Cupriavidus necator N-1: one gene and its partner. The protein of the gene in region 1 interacts with the protein of each later gene in a pairwise test. Links are inferred from orthologs where the notes say so. Each region holds a gene or a part of one and is shown on either strand. Other genes may lie near its edges. The genes, in order: CNE_RS07515 and grxD.

What was found.
Region 2: the proteins of CNE_RS07515 (region 1) and grxD interact in binary tests that used the Escherichia coli proteins (3 or more experiments, as listed by UniProt). The link is inferred for Cupriavidus necator N-1 from one-to-one orthologs.

Annotation. Positions count from the first base shown.
Region 1 is NC_015726.1:1,565,750-1,576,034, forward strand. The notes cover bases 2,947-5,910. They hold CNE_RS07515 (BolA family protein), read right to left. Parts: upstream 4,604-5,910; coding sequence 4,289-4,603; downstream 2,947-4,288. Other genes in these bases: CNE_RS07505 (hypothetical protein), read right to left, coding at 3,147-3,446; CNE_RS07510 (peptidylprolyl isomerase), read right to left, coding at 3,490-4,284; CNE_RS07520 (septation protein A), read right to left, coding at 4,644-5,183; msrB (peptide-methionine (R)-S-oxide reductase MsrB), read right to left, coding at 5,222-5,686; CNE_RS07530 (protein adenylyltransferase SelO), read right to left, coding at 5,802-5,910. In the rest of the region: purL (phosphoribosylformylglycinamidine synthase), read left to right, coding at 1-1,453; CNE_RS07495 (cytosine permease), read left to right, coding at 1,706-2,365; more of CNE_RS07530, read right to left, coding at 5,911-7,373; CNE_RS07535 (3-(methylthio)propionyl-CoA ligase), read left to right, coding at 7,832-9,457; CNE_RS07540 (branched-chain amino acid ABC transporter substrate-binding protein), read left to right, coding at 9,598-10,285. UniProt on the Escherichia coli protein: Transcriptional regulator that plays an important role in general stress response. Has many effects on cell morphology, cell growth and cell division. Acts by regulating the transcription of many genes, including dacA (PBP-5), dacC (PBP-6), ampC and mreB.
Region 2 is NC_015726.1:3,419,999-3,430,316, forward strand. The notes cover bases 1,232-4,228. They hold grxD (Grx4 family monothiol glutaredoxin), read left to right. Parts: upstream 1,232-2,572; coding sequence 2,573-2,884; downstream 2,885-4,228. Other genes in these bases: CNE_RS16020 (hypothetical protein), read left to right, coding at 1,232-1,415; prmC (peptide chain release factor N(5)-glutamine methyltransferase), read left to right, coding at 1,559-2,452; CNE_RS16035 (UbiX family flavin prenyltransferase), read left to right, coding at 2,893-3,516; CNE_RS16040 (hypothetical protein), read right to left, coding at 3,586-3,780; amaB (L-piperidine-6-carboxylate dehydrogenase), read right to left, coding at 3,923-4,228. Outside these bases: prfA (peptide chain release factor 1), read left to right, coding at 1-894; more of CNE_RS16020, read left to right, coding at 1,086-1,231; more of amaB, read right to left, coding at 4,229-5,440; CNE_RS16050 (saccharopine dehydrogenase C-terminal domain-containing protein), read right to left, coding at 5,437-6,618; CNE_RS16055 (Lrp/AsnC family transcriptional regulator), read left to right, coding at 6,747-7,196; dapB (4-hydroxy-tetrahydrodipicolinate reductase), read left to right, coding at 7,241-8,050; CNE_RS16065 (hypothetical protein), read right to left, coding at 8,070-8,801; CNE_RS16070 (Bug family tripartite tricarboxylate transporter substrate binding protein), read right to left, coding at 8,956-9,954; CNE_RS16075 (acyl-CoA synthetase), read right to left, coding at 10,007-10,318. UniProt on the Escherichia coli protein: Monothiol glutaredoxin involved in the biogenesis of iron-sulfur clusters.

The DNA of each region.
Region 1 (10,285 bases):
CCGCATGGCCGGCAGCATCCTGGCGCAGGTCATGCAGCAGGTGGGCGACAGCGCCCCCGACGTCGACAATGCCGAAGACCTGAAGAACTTCTTCAACGTGATCCAGCGCCTGAACCGCGAAGGCAAGCTGCTGGCCTACCACGACCGTTCCGACGGCGGCTTCATGGCTGCGCTGGCGGAGATGGCCTTTGCCGGCCACTGTGGCGTGTCGCTAAACGTCGACATGCTGGCGCTGGACCCGCAGCAGGAGCAGGACTACGGCGACGCCAAGAACTGGGCGCAGCAGATTGCCGAGCGCCGCAACGACCAGACCCTGCGCGCGCTGTTCTCGGAAGAGCTGGGCGCGGTGGTGCAGGTGCGTATGGACGACCGCGACACGGTCTTCGCCGTGCTGCGCGAAGCCGGCCTTTCGGCCTGCAGCCATGTGGTGGGCAAGCCCAACGCGACCGACCAGATCGAGGTCTACCGCGATGCCAAGAAGGTCTTCGGCGCCTCGCGCACGGACCTGCAGCGCAACTGGAGCGAAGTCAGCTGGCGCATCTCGCGCCTGCGCGACAACCCGGCCTGCGCCGACAGCGAATACGACCGCCTGCTCGACGCCGCCGACCCAGGTATCAGCCCGGTGCTGACCTTCGATGCGGCCGAAGACATCGCCGCGCCGTTCATCGCCGCCGGCGCCCGTCCGCGCGTGGCCATCCTGCGCGAGCAGGGCGTCAACTCGCAGATCGAGATGGCGTACAGCATGGACCGCGCCGGCTTTGACACGCACGACGTGCACATGAGCGACCTGATCGCCGGCCGCGCCAACCTGGCCGACTTCAGCGGTTTCGTTGCCTGCGGCGGCTTCAGCTACGGCGACGTGCTGGGCGCGGGCGAGGGCTGGGCCAAGACCATCCTGTTCAACGCGCAGATGGCCGAGCAGTTCGCGGCCTTCTTCAACCGCCAGGACACTTTCGCGCTGGGCGTTTGCAACGGCTGCCAGATGATGAGCAACCTGGCCCCGATCATTCCGGGCGCGGGTGCGTGGCCCAAGTTCACGCGCAACCAGTCGGAGCAGTACGAAGCGCGCTACGTGACCGTGGAAGTGCAGTCCTCGCCGTCGATTTTCTTCGCTGGCATGGAAGGCAGCCGCATCCCGATCGTGGTTGCCCACGGCGAAGGGTTTGCCGACTTCTCGCAGCAGGGCAATATCGACCAGGCCCACGTGGCGCTGCGCTTTGTCGACAACTACGGTGCGGTCACGCAGGCCTATCCGCTCAACCCGAACGGCTCGCCCGACGGCATTACCTCGGTGACCACCGTCGATGGCCGCTTCACCGTGCTGATGCCGCACCCGGAACGCGTGTTCCGTGCCGCGACCATGAGCTGGGCGCCGGATGCGTGGAAGCAGGTTGCCGACGGCGGCAGCCCGTGGATGCGGATGTTCCGCAATGCGCGGAAGTGGGTGGGGTAAGCATCAGCCCAGGGCCTGCGCCCTTCGTCCCAACCATAGCCACCGGCAGCGCCGGTGGCTTTTTAGTTTTTCGGCGATGCAAGCAGCCAAAGCCCGGATGGCGACGGCCATTTCGCTACGCATCTTGGAATCTTCCGCATTTCCTGCCGCTTTCGCACTGTTACTCTCGCGCTGACTCACGATCGGATGCAGGACTGGTTCCCTTGCATCCGGGTCGCTCGAACACGGAACGGTGGATTCGGAGATCCCATCATGAATCAGAAGGTGCAGTCGTCCCCGGCAGTCGATGCAGACTATATGTTTACCCCGGTCCCGCCCGACGCACGCAGGACGACCTGGAAACAGGTGGCGGTATGGGTGGGGTTTAGCTACGTTGCCACCGGCCTGTTCATCGGCGGCACGCTGGCCGGGCCGGCGGGCGGCGCGGGTGTTTCCTTCCCCATGGCCTTGCTGGCCATCGCCATCGGCATGGGCATCCTGTTCGTGCTGACGTCGCTGCTGGGCGTCATCGCGCAACGAACCGGGCTGAGCCTGGCGCTGCTGTGCCGCTATGCCTATGGCGCAAAAGGCATGAACCTGCCGATGCTGACGCTGGGCTGGTTCTCCGCCATCACCGGCATGGTGGGCGACATCTGGGGCGCGTTCATCGGCAATCCGAGCGGCATCACCGTGCTTGACCCGGCCCGCCTGGGATTCGACATCGCGCCGATCACGCTGGAAGTGTTCCTGGCATGCGTGACCTGCGGCCTGCTGTTCACCGCGACCTCGATGTCCGGCATGAAAGGGCTGGAGCGGCTGGCGGTGGCGGTGGCGCCCGTCATCATGCTGATCGCGGTGCTGGTACTGGTGTACCTGCTGTTGCATCCGGTCCTGAACGCGAAAGCGCAGCCGCTGGCGGAGAACGCATCATGAAGAAGGTCTTGCTGAATGAGTTCTCCACGGCCGAACTGGAGGCCATGTTTGCCGCTGGCGGTATAGACAGCGACATCACCGTTTTTGGCAGTTGCGAAAGTCACGGCGGGCACCTGCCGCTCGGGCCGAACCTGTTCGTTCCCGCCGAAGTGGCACGGCTGGCGGCGCAACGGCTTGAACGGACCATTGTGGTCCCCGGCGTGCCGTTCGGCACCTCGATGCACTACAACGCCACCCGATGGCGGTCTCGCTGCGCTTCAAGACGGTGACGGCGCTTGCCGAGGATATCTTCGAGAGCCTGATTGCCTACGATATCCGGTACATCTTTGTGCTGAACGGGCACGACGGCAATATTGCGCCGCTCGAGATCGCCCAGCGCAAGGTTAAGCAGCGCTACCCGAAGGTGGTGTTCGCCTTCCTGCCTGCCTGGTGGTCGGTGATCGGCAGCCGGCTTGGCGACGGCTTCTTCGCCGAGTGGAATGGATTGGGCCACGGCGGCGAAGGTGAAACCTCGATCACCATGGCGGTGTTTCCGTACCTGTGCGACCTGGGCAAGGCCATGCGGCAGATGCCGGTAGACAGCATCCGCATCGGCGAGCGCGTACAGATCATGTGGGATATCGCCAAGGTTTCGGCGACCGGCGCCACCGGTGACCCGACCTGGGCCAGCGCGGAAAAGGGCAGCAAGATGCTGGACGCGCTGGTCGGACTGGTTACCGACAGTATCAGGCAGCTCGATGAAACGGGGTGGCGCTACGACCTGCGCCAGTGAAGGCAAGGTTCAGCCGGCAAGCGGAGGGAGCAGGCGTGAACTCCATGACGCATAGGCGTAGGTCAGCATGCGCCCCGATTCAAAACCCGGAGGCGGCCTGATCTCGCCGCGAGCCTCCCTGTACGCCACCACGGCGTGCAGGATCTTCTCGGGCGCGTAACGGTCACGCAGGGGCAGGTAGGGGTGGAGCTGGCGCCAGCCGGGGGCGGCGCCGTCCAGGGTCGCCCAGGCAAGTGCGCAATAGCACATGCCCCGGGACGAGAGATGCCAGAGTTGCCAGTAACGGCCAGTCGACTCCACGCGCTGCATCCTTGAATCTTGCAGGACCGGCGGGGGGCGACCGGACCGTGCCTTACTGGATCTTGGCCTTGTCCTTGAGTGACTTCATCATGGCCTGGAACTGCTCGCGCTGCCAGTTCTGGTCCCCCATCAGCATCTGCGTCAACTGCGGCTTGACCTCTTCGAACGACGGGATCTTGGCGTCGCGCACGTCGACCAGTTCGATGATATGCCAGCCGAACTGGGTCTTGACCGGCGTATCGGTCAGCTGGCCCTTCTTCAGGCCGGTCATGGCTGCCGAGAACTCAGGCACGTAGCTGCTGCTGTTGGCCCAGTCCAGGTCGCCGCCGTTGGCCGCGGAGCCCGGGTCCTTGGACGAGGCCTTGGCCATGTCCTCAAACTTGGCGCCGCCCTTGATCTTGGTGATGATCGCCTTGGCGTCGGCTTCCTTTTCCACCAGGATATGGCGGGCGTGGTATTCCTTGCCGTTGCCAAACTGCGACTTGATCTTGTCGTACTGCTTGCGCAACTCGGCGTCGCTGGCGCCGTGGGTCTTCACGTAGTCTTCGAACACTGCGCCGGCCAGCACGTTCAGGCGGGCCTGTTCCAGTTGTTCCTGCACGTCGTCGCGCTGGGTCAGGCCGCGCTTGTTGGCTTCCTGCGAGAGCAGTTCGCGGTCGATCAGCATGTTGCGTGCGCGCGAGCGCAGCTCCGGGTTGTCGGGCTGGCCGGTGCCGGCGATCAACTTGTCCAGCTTTGCCGATGAAATGGCCTTGCCATTCACGACGGCGGCATTCTGGGCGATGGCCGGCAGGCTGCCGGCAGCAAGCACAGCCGCCAGGCTGAACGAGAGGACGGTGGTCTTCATGGAATCAGGTCTGAGAGTTGCTGGAAGAATAGTGTGATGATGCGCGGGATTGGTACTCTTGGTCGGTGAACGCAGTCACGGCAAGTGCGTGGATCTGCGCGGGGAACAGACCGCGCAGCGCATCATACACCATGCGGTGTCGTGCAACCCGGCTGTGACCCGTAAAGCGCTCGCTGACGATTGTCACGTGGTAATGTCCGCCGCCGGATGCGGCGCCGGCATGTCCGGCGTGCAGCGCGCTGTCGTCGCGCACGGCCAGGTGGCTGGGGGCGAGCGCTTCGCGCAGCATCGCCTCGATAGTAGCGGGATCGGCTGCCATCAATGGTTTCCTTCGGTTTGGGGGTGCGGGGGCGGGGCCGTCAGTCCTGGCTGTTCTCGGGCATGTGGCGCGACAGCCAGACACTCTGGGCGACGATGAACACCAGCATCATCCCCATGCTGCCGAACAGCTTGAAGTTGACCCAGGTCTCGGTCGAGAACTGGTAGGCCACGTACAGGTTCAGCACGCCCATGGCGGCAAAGAAGCCGGCCCAGGCGGCGTTCAGCCGCGCCCACACCGGGTCGGGCAGGGTCACCTGTTTTTCCATCATGGCGCGGATCAGGTTCTTGCGCCAGCCGATCACCGAGCCCAGCAGCGCCACCGCGAACATCCAGTAGAGCACGGTCGGCTTCCACTTGATGAAGGTCTCGTTGTGCAGCACCAGCGTGGCGCCGCCGAACACCGCGATGATCAGCAGGCTGACCCACTGCATCGGCTCGACCTTGCGGTGGCGGAACCAGACCCAGCCGATCTGCAGCACCGTGGCGCCAATGGCCACGGCGGTGGCGGTGTAGATGTCAGCCAGCTTGAAGGCGGCAAAAAACAGGATGACCGGGAACAGGTCGAACAGGAATTTCATGCGGTACCAGGTTGTGTCCGGCGTGCTTGCCGGAGCGTTCAGCGCTGCGGGTCGCGCCGGGGTTTGTCGCCGCTGCCGGCGGCGTGGGCATCATCCGCCGCACGCTGTGCCGGGTCGCGATCATCGAATTTTAGCGCAGCCGAGTTGATGCAATAGCGCAGACCGGTCGGGGCGGGGCCATCTTCGAAGACATGGCCCAGATGGCTGCCGCATTCCTTGCAGCGTACCTCTACCCGCGTCATGCCGTGGCTGTGGTCGACGTGCTCGGCAATCACCTCGCCGTTGATGGCGCGGAAATAGCTGGGCCAGCCGCAGCCGGCATCGAACTTGGTGGCGGATTCGAACAGCGGCGTGCCGCAGCCCACGCAGTGGTAGATGCCGTTGTCCCAGTGGTCCCAGTAGCGGCCGGTGAACGGGCGCTCGGTGGCGGCCTCGCGGGTCACGCGGTATTCGATGTCGGAGAGTTGTTCACGCCACTCGGCGTCGGTCTTGGTGGTGGTCATGGTTTGTCCTCGCAGGGCTTCCTCGGATGGGTTCCTCAGTTAAGGCATTGGTCGTGCGAACTGCGCGAACCTTACACCGGCTGGCGCCGGCGTACCGGGCGCGGATCACATGGCGTCACGACGAGCAACTGACCTCCAGGCCGGACGCCCAGTCCGGCGGCAGCGCCGCGTAGTGTTCTGCCTCCGGCTGTTCGTCGAAGGGGCGCGATAGCACTGCCAGCAGCCGGTCCACTTCGGTGAAGTCCTTCTCGCCGGCGTGCCGGATCGCGGTTTCGGCCAGGTGGTTGCGCAGCACGTATTTGGGGTTGACCGCCAGCATTTCCAGTTCGCGCGCGGCATCGTGCGACTGCTCGGCGCGCAGGCGCACGCGATAGTCGGCCACCCACGTGTCAAAGGCGGCACGATCCAGGAACAGGTCGCGCACCGGCGCGTCGCGCGCGGCATCGGTGGATGAAATGCCGCACAGCTTGCGCCAGAACAGCGTGTAGTCCACGCGCTGGCCGTGCAACAGCTGGAACAGGCTGGTCAGCAGTGGCTCATCGCTCTTGTCGTCGCCGCCGGCAGGCGGGCGCAGGCCCAGCTTGGCGCGGTAGTGGCGGAAGAACGCCGCGGCATAGCGCTCGCGGAACGGGTCCAGCGCCGCGCGCGCGGCTTCCACGGCGGCGTCGCGCGCGCCTTCCTTGTCGGCATCCTCCGGTGCCAGCCACAGCGGCAGCAGCGCCTGGGCCAGGCAGTGCAGGTTCCAGAACGCCACCTGCGGCTGCTGGCTGTAGGCGTAGCGGCCCTGCGTGTCGGAGTGGTTGCAGATATGGTTGGCGTCGAATGCATCGAGGAAGCCGAACGGGCCGTAGTCGATGGTCAGGCCCAGGATCGACATATTGTCGGTATTCATCACGCCATGGCAGAAGCCCACCGCCTGCCAGTGCGCGATCAGGTCGGCGGTGCGCAGCGAGACCTCGCGCAGCAGCGCCTGGTAGGGCTGGGTGTCGTCGCGGCACGCGGGCATGAAGTTGTCGATGACGAAATCCGCCAGCTTGCGCAGCGCGGCCACGTCGTCGTGCGCGGCGAAATGTTCGAAGTGCCCGAAGCGGATAAAGGTCGGCGACAGCCTGGTCACCACCGCGGCGGTCTCGATGGTCTCGCGGCGCACCGGCGCGTCCGAGCCCATGATCGACAGTGCGCGAGTGGTCGGCACGCCCAGTGCGGCCATGGCTTCGGAGCAGAGGTACTCACGGATCGACGAGCGCAGCACCGCGCGGCCATCGGCCATGCGCGAGTAGGGCGTCAGGCCCGCGCCCTTGAGCTGGACTTCCCACGGGCCGGTGGCGGTCTCGGCCTGCGCCAGGCGGATGGCACGGCCATCGCCGAGCTGGCCGGCCCACACCCCGAACTGGTGCCCGGAATATACGCTGGCGAGCGGGTCGGCCCAGTCCGGCACCTGGTTGCCGACAAAGGTCTCGATAAAGTCCTCGCGGCTGCCGATGTTGGCGTCCCAGCCGAGCAGCGCCGCCGCGGCCGGCGCCACCCCCACCAGGTAGGGTGACGGCAGCGGCGTGGGACGCAGGCGCGTAAAGAACTGCATGCCGAGTTCGGCGAAGCCGGGCGCGGTGCGAAAGGGCACGGACAGCGTGGCCGGCGTGGCTGTGTCGGAGGGCTGCGGAGCTTGTGACTGGGGCGTGTCTGGCATCGCGTAGGGGCGCCTCGGGGCGCAAGGGGCGGTGCGAATTCCGTGCGTTCGTCGATGTGCGGCGAACCGCGTAAAAGGCGGTGCAGCGCGGCATGCCGGGCGCACGAAAATGCGATGGTGGCTAGGGAAAACGACATGTTGAGGTGCAACATGCCACGCAGTATTGTACGTCCTCAACGGCACTCGACCGCTCGACCGAGTGAATGCCGCCATGCACCGCACGGTTATTTTCCTCCTTCAGTGCGCACATGAATCCGGTGCATGGGCTTTTCGCAGAATTGCGGCCCCGAATTCGATGGCAATACCGACGGCAACCCCGACGGCAATACGCAACGACAGTACGGCAGTGCACAACGAGATCGGCCGGATGCCGATTTGGTGCATGGAAACGACCGCCAAAAAATAGTACGGTTGTTCGTTTTCAGGCGAATTACACAAGACATTCAGGAGGCAGGTTCATGGCATTGATGGGTCAAATGATGAGCGCGCCGCTGCTCATTTCCTCCATCATCAAACACGCCGCGCGTTACTACGGCAGCACCGAGATCGTCTCGCGGCGCACGGAGGGCGACCTGCATCGCTATACGTACCGCGATTGCGAACTGCGCGCCCGCAAGCTTGCGCAGGCGCTGGGCGCACTGGGCGTGAAGCAGGGCGAGCGCGTCGGCACGCTGGCCTGGAACGGCTACCGCCACCTGGAGATCTACTACGGCGTGTCCGGCATGGGCGCCGTCTGCCATACCATCAACCCGCGCCTGTTCCCCGAGCAGATTGCCTATATCGTCAACCACGCGGAAGACGGCTATGTCTTCTTCGACCTGACCTTCCTGCCACTGGTGGAAGGCGTTGCGCCGCATTGCCCCAACGTCAAGGGGTGGGTGGCGATGACCGACCGCGCGCATATGCCGGCCGAATCCAAGGTGCCGCTGCTGTGCTACGAGGAGCTGATCGACGCGCAGGACGGCAACTACGAATGGCCGCAGTTCGACGAGAACCAGGCGTCGAGCCTGTGCTATACGTCGGGCACCACCGGCAATCCCAAGGGCGCGCTGTATTCGCACCGCTCGACGGTGCTGCACTCGTATGCGTCGGCACTGCCCGACGCGCTGGGCTGCTCCGCCAGCGACGTGATCCTGCCCGTGGTGCCGATGTTCCACGTCAATGCCTGGGGCCTGCCGTACTCGGTGCCGCTGGTCGGCGCCAAGCTGGTGCTGCCGGGTGCCAAGCTGGACGGGGCCTCGATCTATGAACTGTTCGAGCAGGAGAAGGTGACCTTCTCCGCCGGCGTGCCGACGGTGTGGCTCGGCCTGCTCCAGCACGTGCAGTCGAACAAGCTCAAGTTTTCCACCTTCCGCCGCACCGTGATCGGCGGCTCGGCCGCGCCGCCGGCGATGATCCGCGCGCTCGAGGCGCTGGATGTGGAAGTGATCCACGCTTGGGGCATGACCGAGATGTCGCCGCTGGGCACGTCGTGCAAGCTGCTGGCCAAGCACCAGGACCTGTCCGACGCCGACCGCCACAAGATCCAGGAAAAGCAGGGCCGCGTGATCTTCGGCGTCGACATGAAGATTGTCGATGGCGACGGCAACGAGCTGCCGTGGGACGGCAAGGCCTTCGGCGACCTGATGGTGCGCGGGCCGTGGATCATCGACCGCTACTTCCGCAACGATGCCAATCCGCTGGCCGACGGCTGGTTCCCGACTGGCGACGTCGCCACCATCGACGCCGATGGCTTCATGCAGATCACCGACCGCAGCAAGGACGTGATCAAGTCCGGCGGCGAATGGATCTCGTCGATTGATATCGAGAACGTCGCCGCCGCGCACCCCGCGGTGCATATGGCGGCCTGCATCTCAGCCTACCACCCCAAGTGGGATGAACGCCCGCTGCTGGTTGTGGTGAAGAAGCCCGGCGCCGAAGTCACCCGCGAAGAATTGCTGCAGTTCTTCGAGGGCAAGGTCGCCAAGTGGTGGATCCCGGACGACGTGGCCTTTGTCACCGAGATCCCGCTGACCGCCACCGGCAAGATGCAGAAGCTCAAGCTGCGCGAGCAGTTCAAGGACTACAAGCTGCCGACCGCCTGACGCCGGCACGCGCTTTCCGGTGCGCCTTGCCTGCTTGCGGCATGGCGTGTCCGGGGCCGGCTGCAGGGCGTGGCATGGAGGACGCCGCGCAGCCAGCCAAATACGACGACAAGCCAACGACAAGAGTGAAGGAGACAGGTATGACCAAAATGCGTCCGCTGGTGGCCGGTGTGGCCGTGTTTGCCGCACTGGGTTCTGCGCTGGTTTCAGGTACCGCACTCGCGGATACGGTGAAGATCGCCTTCATTGACCCGCTATCGGGGCTGATGGCTCCCGTTGGGCAGAACCAGCTCAAGAGCTGGCAGTATGTCGCCGACATCGCCAACCAGAAGAACTGGGCCGGCGCGCACAAGTTTGAGGTGGTGGGTTTCGACAACAAGCTGTCGCCGCAGGAAAGCCTGACCATCCTCAAGCAGGCGGTCGACCAGAACATCCGCTATATCGTGCAGGGCAACGGCTCGTCGGTCGGGCTGGCGCTGCAGGACGCGGTGGCCAAGCACAACGAGCGCAACCCCGGCAAGGAGATCGTCTACCTGAACTACGCCGCGGTGGACCCGGACATGACCAATGCCAAATGCAACTACTGGCATTTCCGGCTCGACGCCAACTCGGACATGAAGATGGAGGCGCTGACCACCTTCCTGGCCAAGGACCCGAACGTCAAGAAGGTCTACCTGATCAACCAGAACTACTCGTTCGGCCACCAGGTGGCGCGCGCGGCCAAGGACTACCTGAAGCGCAAGCGCCCGGACATCCAGATCGTCGGTGAAGACCTGCACCCGCTGGCGCAGGTCAAGGACTTTGCCCCGTACGCGGCCAAGATCAAGG
Region 2 (10,318 bases), 1.9 Mb from region 1 along the record:
ACCGCGCAGGCGCTGCTGGACGATCCGGAGATGAAGGACTTTGCCGCCGACGAGATCGCCAGCGCGCGCGCGCGGCTGGAAGCCCTGGAAGCGAGCCTGCAGCGCCTGCTGCTGCCCAAGGACCCCAACGACGACCGCAACCTGCTGCTGGAAATCCGCGCCGGCACCGGCGGCGAGGAAAGCGCACTGTTCGCCGGCGACCTGCTGCGCATGTACACGCGCTATGCCGAACGCCAGCGCTGGCAGGTCGAAGTGATGAGCGAATCGGAATCAGACCTGGGCGGCTACAAGGAAGTGATCGTGCGCATCGCCGGCGACGCGGCATTCTCCAGGCTGAAGTTCGAATCAGGCGGCCACCGCGTGCAGCGCGTGCCGGCGACCGAGGCGCAGGGGCGCATCCATACCTCGGCCTGCACGGTCGCGGTCATGCCCGAAGCCGATGAAGTGGGCGAAGTCGAGATCAACCCGGCCGACCTGCGCATCGACACCTTCCGCGCCTCGGGCGCGGGCGGCCAGCACGTCAACAAGACCGATTCCGCGGTGCGCCTCACCCACCTGCCGACCGGCATCGTGGTCGAGTGCCAGGACGACCGCAGCCAGCACCGCAACAAGGACAAGGCGATGAAGGTGCTGGCGGCCCGCATCAAGGACATGCAGACGCGCGCCGCGCAGGCCAAGGAGGCCAGCACGCGGCGCAACCTGATCGGCTCGGGCGACCGCAGCGACCGCATCCGCACCTACAACTTCCCGCAGGGGCGGGTGACCGACCACCGTATCAACCTGACGCTGTACAAGATCGACATGATCATGGACGGCGACATGGATGAACTGCTGTCGGCGCTGGCCTCCGAGCATCAGGCTGACCAGCTGGCAGCGCTTGGCGAAGGTGCGTAAGCGCCACTAAACCCATCCGCAAAAGACTTCCGCCACGAACACCGCGTAAAGTCGCCGATATCTTTGTATTTCTTGTAAATGCTTGAAACAGCACTGGTAGGGGTAAGGCGGCTGTCTATAATCGATTTCGACCGGCAAACGGAGAATGGTGCCGGCGTAGTCTCTCCCGAGAACATACCTAGGACGAAATCATGAAAAAACTGCTCGCGCTGTTGATGATCACCGCGGCCATGGCCGCTTGCAGCAAGAAGGAAGAAGCCCCGCCTGCCGCCTCGAACGCCGAGAGCGCCATGCAAAGCGCCGCTGAATCCGCCAAGGCCGCCGCGAGCGATGCCGCCGCTGCCGCCAGCAACGCCGCTGACGCAGCCAAGTCCGCCGCCAGCGGTGCTGCAGCCGACGTCTCGGCCGCCGCCGAAAAGGCCAAGGAAGACGCCGGTCACGCCATGGCAAATGCCAAGCAGGCCGCCAAGGATGCCGTCAACACGGGTGCCGACAAGGCCAAGGACGCCGTCAATAAGTAATCGTCCGGGCGGGGGCATTGCGCCACCCGCTGTCGATGAGCGGTACACTGGCGCCAAGCTGGAAGTCCCGCCCCAAAGCCCCGCCAGGCCTTTGCGCCGGTGGGGTTTTTTGTAGCCGGCAAAAGAACCGTCCCCCCCTTTCGATGTCTTCCCCAAACTCTGCCGCGCTGCCGGCGACCCCCACGCTGCGCGAAGCCCAGACCCTCGCCGCCATGGTCGGGTTGCCTGCCCTGGAAGTGCGCATGCTGCTGACGCATGTCACCGGCCTGAGCCGCACCCAGCTGATCACGCGTGACACCGACACCCTCACCATCGCCCAGCGCGACGCCTTTGCCACGCTGCTGGCGCGGCGGCTGGCGGGCGAGCCGATGGCCTACCTGATCGGCGAGCGCGAATTCTTCGGCCGCAAGTTCCGGGTCACGCCTGACGTGCTGATCCCGCGGCCCGATACCGAGGTCGCCGCCGAAGCCTCGCTGGCTCGGCTGGCCGAGGTGCCGCAGCCGACCGTGCTGGACCTGGGCACGGGCTCGGGCATCCTGGCCGTGACGCTGGCGCGCGAGCGCCGCGATGCGCAAGTCTGGGCCACCGACATCTCGCCCGGCGCGCTGATGGTGGCGCAGGACAACGCCAGCGCGCTCGGCGCCGACCGCATCCACTTCCTGGTATCTGACTGGTACGCGGCGCTGCCGGCGGGCCTGCGCTTCCACCTGATCGTCAGTAATCCGCCCTATATCGCCGAGGGCGACCCGCACCTGGCCGAAGGCGACCTGCGCTTCGAACCGATCGACGCGCTCACCGACCACGACGACGGCCTGTCCGACCTGCGGGTCATCGTCGCCGGTGCCGGCGCCCGGCTGCTGCCTGGCGGCTGGCTGCTGATGGAGCATGGCTACGACCAGGCGCAGGCCACCCGCCAGCTGCTGGAGGACGCCGGTTTCACCGGGGTCTTCACCGCCCGCGACCTGGCCGGCCTGGAACGCTGCACCGGCGGGCGCTGGCCAGGCGCTCAGCCCGGCGGCATCACTGCCGCTCACTGAAGCCCGGCGGCGATTCCGGTAAAATCGTTGTCAGATCCCCGCCACCGGCCAGGCCGCGTGGTGTCCCATTCCCCCCAGGCGGCGCCCGCGACACGGCATCGCCCCACTGAAAAGCAAACCATGAGCGACGTGCAGCAAAAGATCGATCAGATCGTCAAGGGCAACCCGGTAGTCCTGTTCATGAAGGGCACCGCGCAATTCCCGATGTGCGGCTTCTCGGGCCGCGCCATCCAGATCCTGAAGGCCTGCGGCGTGGACGCGCCCACCACGGTCAACGTGCTGGATGACGAAGGCGTGCGCCAGGGCATCAAGGAATACGCCAACTGGCCGACCATCCCGCAGCTCTACGTGAACGGTGAGTTCATCGGCGGCTCGGACATCATGATGGAGATGTACCAGAACGGCGAACTGCAAACCCTGCTGAAGGGCTGAGTTCCTTTATGTCCGTGACTGGCGGCACACCCAAACGGCTGATCGTCGCCATCACGGGCGCCACCGGCGCCATCTACGGCGTGCGCCTGCTGCAGGTGCTGCGCGCGGCGCCTTCCGTGGAAACCCATCTGCTGATTTCGCCGGCTGGCGTGATGAACCTGCAGCACGAGCTGGACATCAGCCGTGCCGAGGTGGAGGCACTGGCCAGCGTCGTGCACAACGTGCGCGACATCGGTGCGACCATCGCCAGCGGCTCGTTCCGCGCACAGGCGATGGTGGTGGCCCCCTGCTCCATGCGCACGCTGGCGGCGATAGCGCACGGCCTGTCCGACAACCTGATCACGCGCGCCGCCGACGTCACGCTCAAGGAGCGGCGCAAGCTGGTGCTGATGGTGCGGGAAACGCCGCTGAACCTTGCGCACCTGCGCAATATGACGGCGGTGACGGAAATGGGCGGGATCGTGTTCCCGCCGGTGCCGGGTTTCTACCAGAAGCCACAGAGCATTGCCGAACTGGTCGACCATACGGTCGGGCGCGTGCTCGACCTGGTGGACTTGCCGGAGATCGGCCAGACGCTCGCGCCCAGCTGGGGCGGGCTGAATAGCCGGGCTGGCGACGCCGCCGGCAACTGAAATGCCACCGGCGCGCAGCCTCTCTCTACGCGCCGGCATCCTCCTGCATCATCCTGCCAACGGCTGCCTTTACCAGTGGCGGTATCCCCGGCCGTAGTAGCCATAGCCACCGTAATAGTACGGCCGCGGTGCCACCACGACCGGCGCCGGGGCCACGTACACCGGCGCAGGGCCGACCGCGGGGCCGGCGGGCGTGGGATAGACGGCGCAGCCGCCCAGCAGGGTGACGGATGCCGCTGCGGCAGCCAGTCCAATCGTCAGCATTCTCATGATTTGTCCTTGGGGTCGGAACGGGCATGTGCCTGCCCTGCTGACGTTATACGGGCAGAAACCGTAATACGGCGTCAAAGGCGTGTAAGGCTTGTTACCGTTCCCTACGCGCCTTGTAACACATCCAGAGATGCCGTCAGATCTCGAACCGTATCCCCTGCGCCAGCGGCAGCGAATCGCCATAGTTGATGGTGTTGGTGGCGCGGCGCATATAGCCCTTCCACGCATCCGATCCCGACTCGCGGCCCCCGCCGGTCGCCTTTTCCCCACCGAAGGCGCCGCCGATCTCCGCGCCGCTGGTGCCGATGTTGACGTTGGCGATGCCGCAGTCGCTGCCTGCCGAGGACAGGAAGCGCTCGGCCTCGCGCATCGATTCCGTGAAGATGCACGACGATAGCCCGTGCGCCGCGGCATTGTTCAGCGCGATGGCCTCGTCCAGCGTGGTGTACGGCATCATGTACAGGATCGGCGCGAAGGTTTCGGTCAGCATGGTGTCGTGCTGTTCGTCGGTCATGACCAGCGCGGGCCGCACATAACAGGCATGCGGGTAGCGGTCGGCGAGCAGCCGTTCGCCGCCGGTGACGATATTGCCTTGCGCGCGGCAGGCGGCCAGCGCATTGGCCATGGCATCGCCCGCGGCAGTATCGATCAGCGGGCCGACCAGGGTGCCGTCGGCGAGCGGGTCGCCGACGGGCAGGCGGTCGAACACCGTGATCAGCCGGCTCGCCATGGTGTCCATCAGGTCGGCGTGGATAAAGCAGCGACGCAGCGTGGTGCAACGCTGGCCCGCCGTGCCGGCCGCGGCAAAGGTGATGGCCCGCACCGCCAGCTCGATGTCGGCCGAGGGCGCGACGATGGCGGCATTGTTGCCGCCCAGCTCCAGGATGCTGCGCTTGAAGTGCCCGGCGCAGGCAATGCCGACCTCGCGGCCCATGCGGGTCGAGCCGGTGGCGCTGACCAGCCGCACCGCCGGGTGCGATACCAGGTGGGTGCCCAGCATGCGCCCGCCCGGCAGCACCGCCGAGATGCCGGTGTGCTGCGGCGCCGCGGCGGCCAGCACGCGCTCCAGCAGGCCATGCGCGGCCAGCGCGCACAGGGTGACTCTTTCCGAGGGTTTCCAGATCACGCCGTTGCCGCACACCAGCGCCAGCGCCGCATTCCACGCCCACACCGCCACCGGGAAGTTGAAGGCCGAGATCACGCCGCACAGCCCATACGGATGCCAGGTCTCGCGCATTGCATGCTGCGGGCGCTCGGAGGCGATGGTCAGCCCGTGCAGCTGGCGCGACAGCCCGACCGCGAAGTCGCAGATGTCGATCATCTCCTGCACCTCGCCCAGGCCTTCCTGCAGGATCTTGCCGGACTCCAGCGAGACCAGCCGGCCCAGCGCCGGCTTGTGTTCGCGCAGCACCTCGCCGAAGCGCCGCACGATCTCGCCGCGCGCGGGCGCGGGCAGCAGCGCCCAGGTGGTCTGCGCCGCATGGGCGCGGGCGATCAGCGCGTCGGCCTGCGCCGGCGTGCAGGCCGGGACATGGCCGATGGCCTCGCCATCGACCGGCGAGCGTACCGTCACGGTACCGGCCGGCGCGCCCTCCCGCCACGGCCGCGGCAGGCCCAGCGAATCCCAGCAGGCAGCGAACTCTTGCGCTTTCATATGACGGTCTCCTGGAGCGGATGCTGCGTGTAGTGGCGGCCGAAGCGATTGGCAAGGAAGGCGTCCAGCGGCATCGACTCCTGCCGCACGAAGCCGGATTGCGGCAGCGCGCCGGTGGCCACCATGTCCAGCGCGGTGCAGATTCCCGCGGCGGTGGTCAGCTGGATCGCGTTGACATGGCCACCCTTGCCATCCACTCCGCCGATGCGCGCCGAGAACGAAGCCTGCGTCAGCGGCCCGCGCCCGCGTTCGCCCCCGGCGGGGTAGCCGGTGGCGGTGGCGAACACGATCACCACGTCCTGGTCGGTCACCGGGATGGCGCGGTCGAAGATATCGCGCAGCCATTCGCGGCGTTCGCGCAGGCGCAGGTCGTTGAGCAGCAGTTTCATCAGCGCGCAATGGCCCGGATAGCGGATGGACTTGTAGTCGACATGGCGCGCGCGGCCGGCCAGCGTCTCGGGCAGCGTGCCCAGGCCGCCAGATGTATTAAAGGCTTCGTACTCGATGCCGTCCAGCGCGAAGCTTTCCAGCCCCTCCAGCGCCGTCAGTTCCACGCGGCGGCCGTCGACGATGGCCTCGCACGGGTTGCAGTACTCGTTGATCAGTCCCTCGGTGCTCCAGGTCAGGTTGTACTTGAGCGCATTGCTGGGGTAGCGCGGCAGCGCGCCGACCCGCATCTGCAGGTCCAGCAGTTCCCCCCCGCCGCGCAGGAAGCGCTGCGCCAGGTCATGCCCGACTACGCCGATAAAGCCCGGCGCCAGCCCGCACTGCGGCATCAGCACCGAGCGCGCGCTTTGCGCCAGCTGGCGGATGGCCTGGGTCGCGGCCACGTCCTCGGTCAGGTCGAAGTAATGCACGCCCAGGCGCGCCGCCACCGAAGCCACGCTGATCGCGGCGTGGAACGGCAGCGCGTTGAGCACGGCATCGGCGCCGGCCAGCAACGCGGCGCAGGTGCCGGGCTCGGTGGGGTCGCCGGCGCGCGCCAGCACGCCGCGCGGCAGGCCGTCGAGGCGGCGTGCGTCATGATCGACCACGCTGACGCGGTAGTCGCCAGTGTCATGCAGCATGCTGGCAATGGTGCGCCCGATCTTGCCCGCACCCAGCACCACCACGTGCAGCGGGCGGGTCGCCTTGGGCAGGTCGCGCGGGGCCTGCCGGCCCAGGTTCGAGGCTTGCATGGTGTCTCCGTCCACAAGAAAAGGTTGTCCTGTTGACTGGAGTATGGATAGCCCGCGCGACACAATGAAGCCACAAGAACGACGAAAACCCGCCATAATCGAACGAAACGACGAACCATCCCGACGCAATGACCGAGCTCGACACCACCGACCGGCACCTGCTGTCGCTGCTGCAGGCCAATGCCCGCGAAAGCGCCGCCAACCTCGCCCGGCACCTGGGTATCGCCCGCACCACCGTGGTCGCGCGCATCGCGCGGCTGGAGCGCAGCGGGGTGATTGCCGGCTACGGCGTGCGGCTGGGGCAGCGCATGGAAGACAACGCCATCCTGGCCTACTGCGGCCTGTCAGTGCAGCCCAAGGCCGCGCCCGCCATCCTGCGCGCGCTGCAGCGCCTGCCCGAGATCGAAGAGGTCAATTCCGTCAGTGGCCCGGTCGACTACCTGGTGGCGATCCGCTGCGACACGCACGACCGGCTGGACCGGCTGCTCGACGAGATCGGCATGCTCGACGGCGTCAACCACACCACCACCTCGATCGTGCTGGCACGCAAGCTCGACCGCCGGCGCGCCGCCGGCTGACGCGGTATGCTGCCAACCCGATCAAGCGTTTGCGGAGCAACAATATGAACAACCCGATCCGTGTCGCCGTGGGCGGCGTGACCGGCTGGGCCGGCGGCGAACTGGCGCGCGGCGTGGCCCATGCGGCCGACATGACCCTGGTGGCCGGCTTGTCGCGCGGCGCCGCCGGGCAGCCTCTGGCGCAGCTGACCGGCCATGCCGATACGCCGGGCGTGGCGGCCGCCAGCATCGAGACCCTGGGGGCAACGCCCTACGACGTCTATGTCGAATACACCAAGCCGGGCATCGCCAAGCACAACATCCTGCAGGCGCTGGCGCACGGCGCGCACGTGGTGGTGGGCACTTCGGGGCTGACCGACGAGGACTATGCGGAGATTGATGCGGCCGCACGCCAGGCCGACCGCGGCGTGCTCGCCTGCGGCAATTTCGCCATCACGGTGGTGCTGCTGCAGAAGTTTGCCGAGATGGCCGCGCGCCACCTGGAACACTGGGAGATCATCGACTACGCCAAGGCCGGCAAGATCGATGTGCCCTCTGGCACCGTGCGCGAGCTGGCCTACCGGCTCGGCCAGGTCAAGGCCGCCGCGCAGGCGGTGCCGGTCGACCAGGTCAACGGCCCGAAGGAAACCCGCGGCGCCACCATGTCGGGCACGCAGGTGCACGCGGTGCGGCTGCCGGGCTACCAGCTTGGCGTGGAAGTGATCTTCGGCGCCGACGGCCAGCGCCTGCACCTGAAGCACGAGGCCGGCGACGGCTCCACGCCCTATGTCGCCGGCGCGCTGCTGGCGATCCGCAAGGTCCACACCGTGCGTGGCGTGGTGCGGGGGCTGGACAAGGTGATGGAAGGGCTCTGAGGCCCGCCTGCTGCGGGTGTTACCAGCTGCCAGGCTTCTCCGGCTTGGGCGCAGGCTTCGGTGCGGGCTTGGCGGCGGCTGCCTTGCCGCCCTTGGCCGCGGGCGCCGAGGCCGGATTGAGCTGCTTGTCCACCTCGGCATCCTTGTCCGCCATCAGCATGCGCGCCTGCGGCAGCAGCATTTCGATGGTGCCGGTGTTGGGGTCTTCCGGCATGGCGTAGAGCTCAACCGTCAGCGGCTTGTGCATCCAGCCGGCGTGCAGCGTCTTGACGCTCTTGCCAGCCTTGTCGGGCATGTCGACCTGCTCCTGCCGGAACGGCTTGCCGTACAGCGCGCTGACGCTGTCGGCCGCGGCCTGCTGCGAGTTGGCGCCGGCGGTCGGCACCACCAGGCCGACCAGCGCGTTGCGGTCGACAAAGGCCAGCACAAAGGGGCCGTCCATAAAGGACGGGCGCTGCGCGCGCGGCACGCCGACCTGGCGCATCAGGCCATCGCCCTTCAGTTCGACACAGAATCCGGTGACATCGCGGCCATCGGGCGTGCGCTTGTCGGCGCAATCCGGCAAGGCCGGCAGCGGGTTGCCGATTTCCAGCATGGCCAGCAGCGGCGACAGCGCGCTGTTCTCGGCCTGGGCCTTGGCCGGTGCGGGGGCCGCCGGCCTGGCGGCAGGGGCGGAAGCAGGGGCAGCAATGGCGCCGGCAGCGGCGCCCAGCAGGCCGGCAAGCGCCAGCCCGGCAACGGGGAATTTCAAATCGGACTCCTGATGAACGGCTCCGGGTTGGAGCCCGCCCCGGCCGGGTTGTTCCTGATTGGCGCGGGCGGTGACGGGAAAGTCACCGCCGGCCTGCCGGGCCAGGGGCGAGCAGTAGCTTACCCCATGGCCCTGGCGGCTCCGGCACTTCCAGTCAGTCCAACGAAATGTTATTGGCCTTGATGACCTTGCCCCAGTGCTCGCGGTCGGCTTCGATATAGCGGTCGATCTCGGCCTGCGTGCGCGGGGCCTGCACGACCAGTCCCAGCGCGCTGAAGGTGGAACGGAACTGCGCGTCCTTGAGCACGTGGGCAGCAGCGGCCTGCAGCCTGGCCACCGCATCGGGCGGCGTCTGCGCGGGCACGGCCAGGCCGAACCAGGTGGCGGCCTGGAAGTTGGGATAGCCGCTTTCCGCCACGGTCGGCACGTTGGGCAGCACATCCAGCCGGGTGCGGCCGGTGACCGCCAGGGCCTTGAGCTTGCCCGCCTTGATATGCGGCAGCGAGGTGCTGACCACATCCACCATCAGCTGCACGTCGTTGGCCAGCAGCGCCGACAGCGCCGGGGCGCTGCCGTTGTAGGGCACGTGAGTGACGCTGATGCCCAGCTCGGTCTTGAGCATTTCGGTGGCCAGCTGGAGCGCGTTGCCCAGGCCGACCGAGCCATAGTTGAGCTTGCCGCCCGCGGCCTTGGCGTAGGCCGCGAACTCGCGGATATTGCTGGCCGGGACCTTGGGGTTGGTCACCACCACCAGCGGCACCTCGGCGCCAATGCTGAAGATCCTGAAGTCCTTGGGTGGATCGTAGTTGATCTTCTTGTACAGCATCGGGTTGAGCACCATGCTGCCGTTGGTGGCCAGCACCATGGTGTAGCCGTCTGCGGGCGCACGCGCCACGCTGGTGGTGCCGATCATGGTGGCCGCGCCGGGGCGGTTTTCCACCACCACGGTCTGGCCCAGCTGGCGCGACATGCCGTCGGCCAGCGCGCGGCCGAACTGGTCGGTTGAGCCGCCGGGCGTGTAGGGCACCACCAGCTTGATCGGGCGATCGGGATAGGCAGCCTGCGCGGCCCCGCCCCACATGGCCAGCGCGCACCCCGCGCCGGCTGCCATCGCGGCGAGCCAGGCGCGCCGTCCGCTCGGTTGGTTCTGCATCGCGTCTCCTCCTGTTGTTATCGGTCGTGATCCATGCAGGCCGGGCGGGCGCTCAGACGCGGCGCTGGCGGCCTTCCCAGTATCGGTCACGCAGGCGGCGCTTGGCGAGCTTGCCGGTTTCATCGCGCGGCAGCTGCGCCTCGACCACGATGCTGCGCGGCACCTTGAAGCCCGACAGCCGCTGGCGCAGCCAGTCGATCACCTCGGCCTCGCGGATCTCCACGCCCGGCATCGGCTGCACCATGCCCAGCAGGCGCTCGCCGTATTCGTCGTCGGGGATGCCGAACACTACGCAGTCGGCCACGCCGGGGTAGCGCACCAGCTCGTGCTCGATCTCGGCCGGGTAGATGTTCACGCCGCCGGA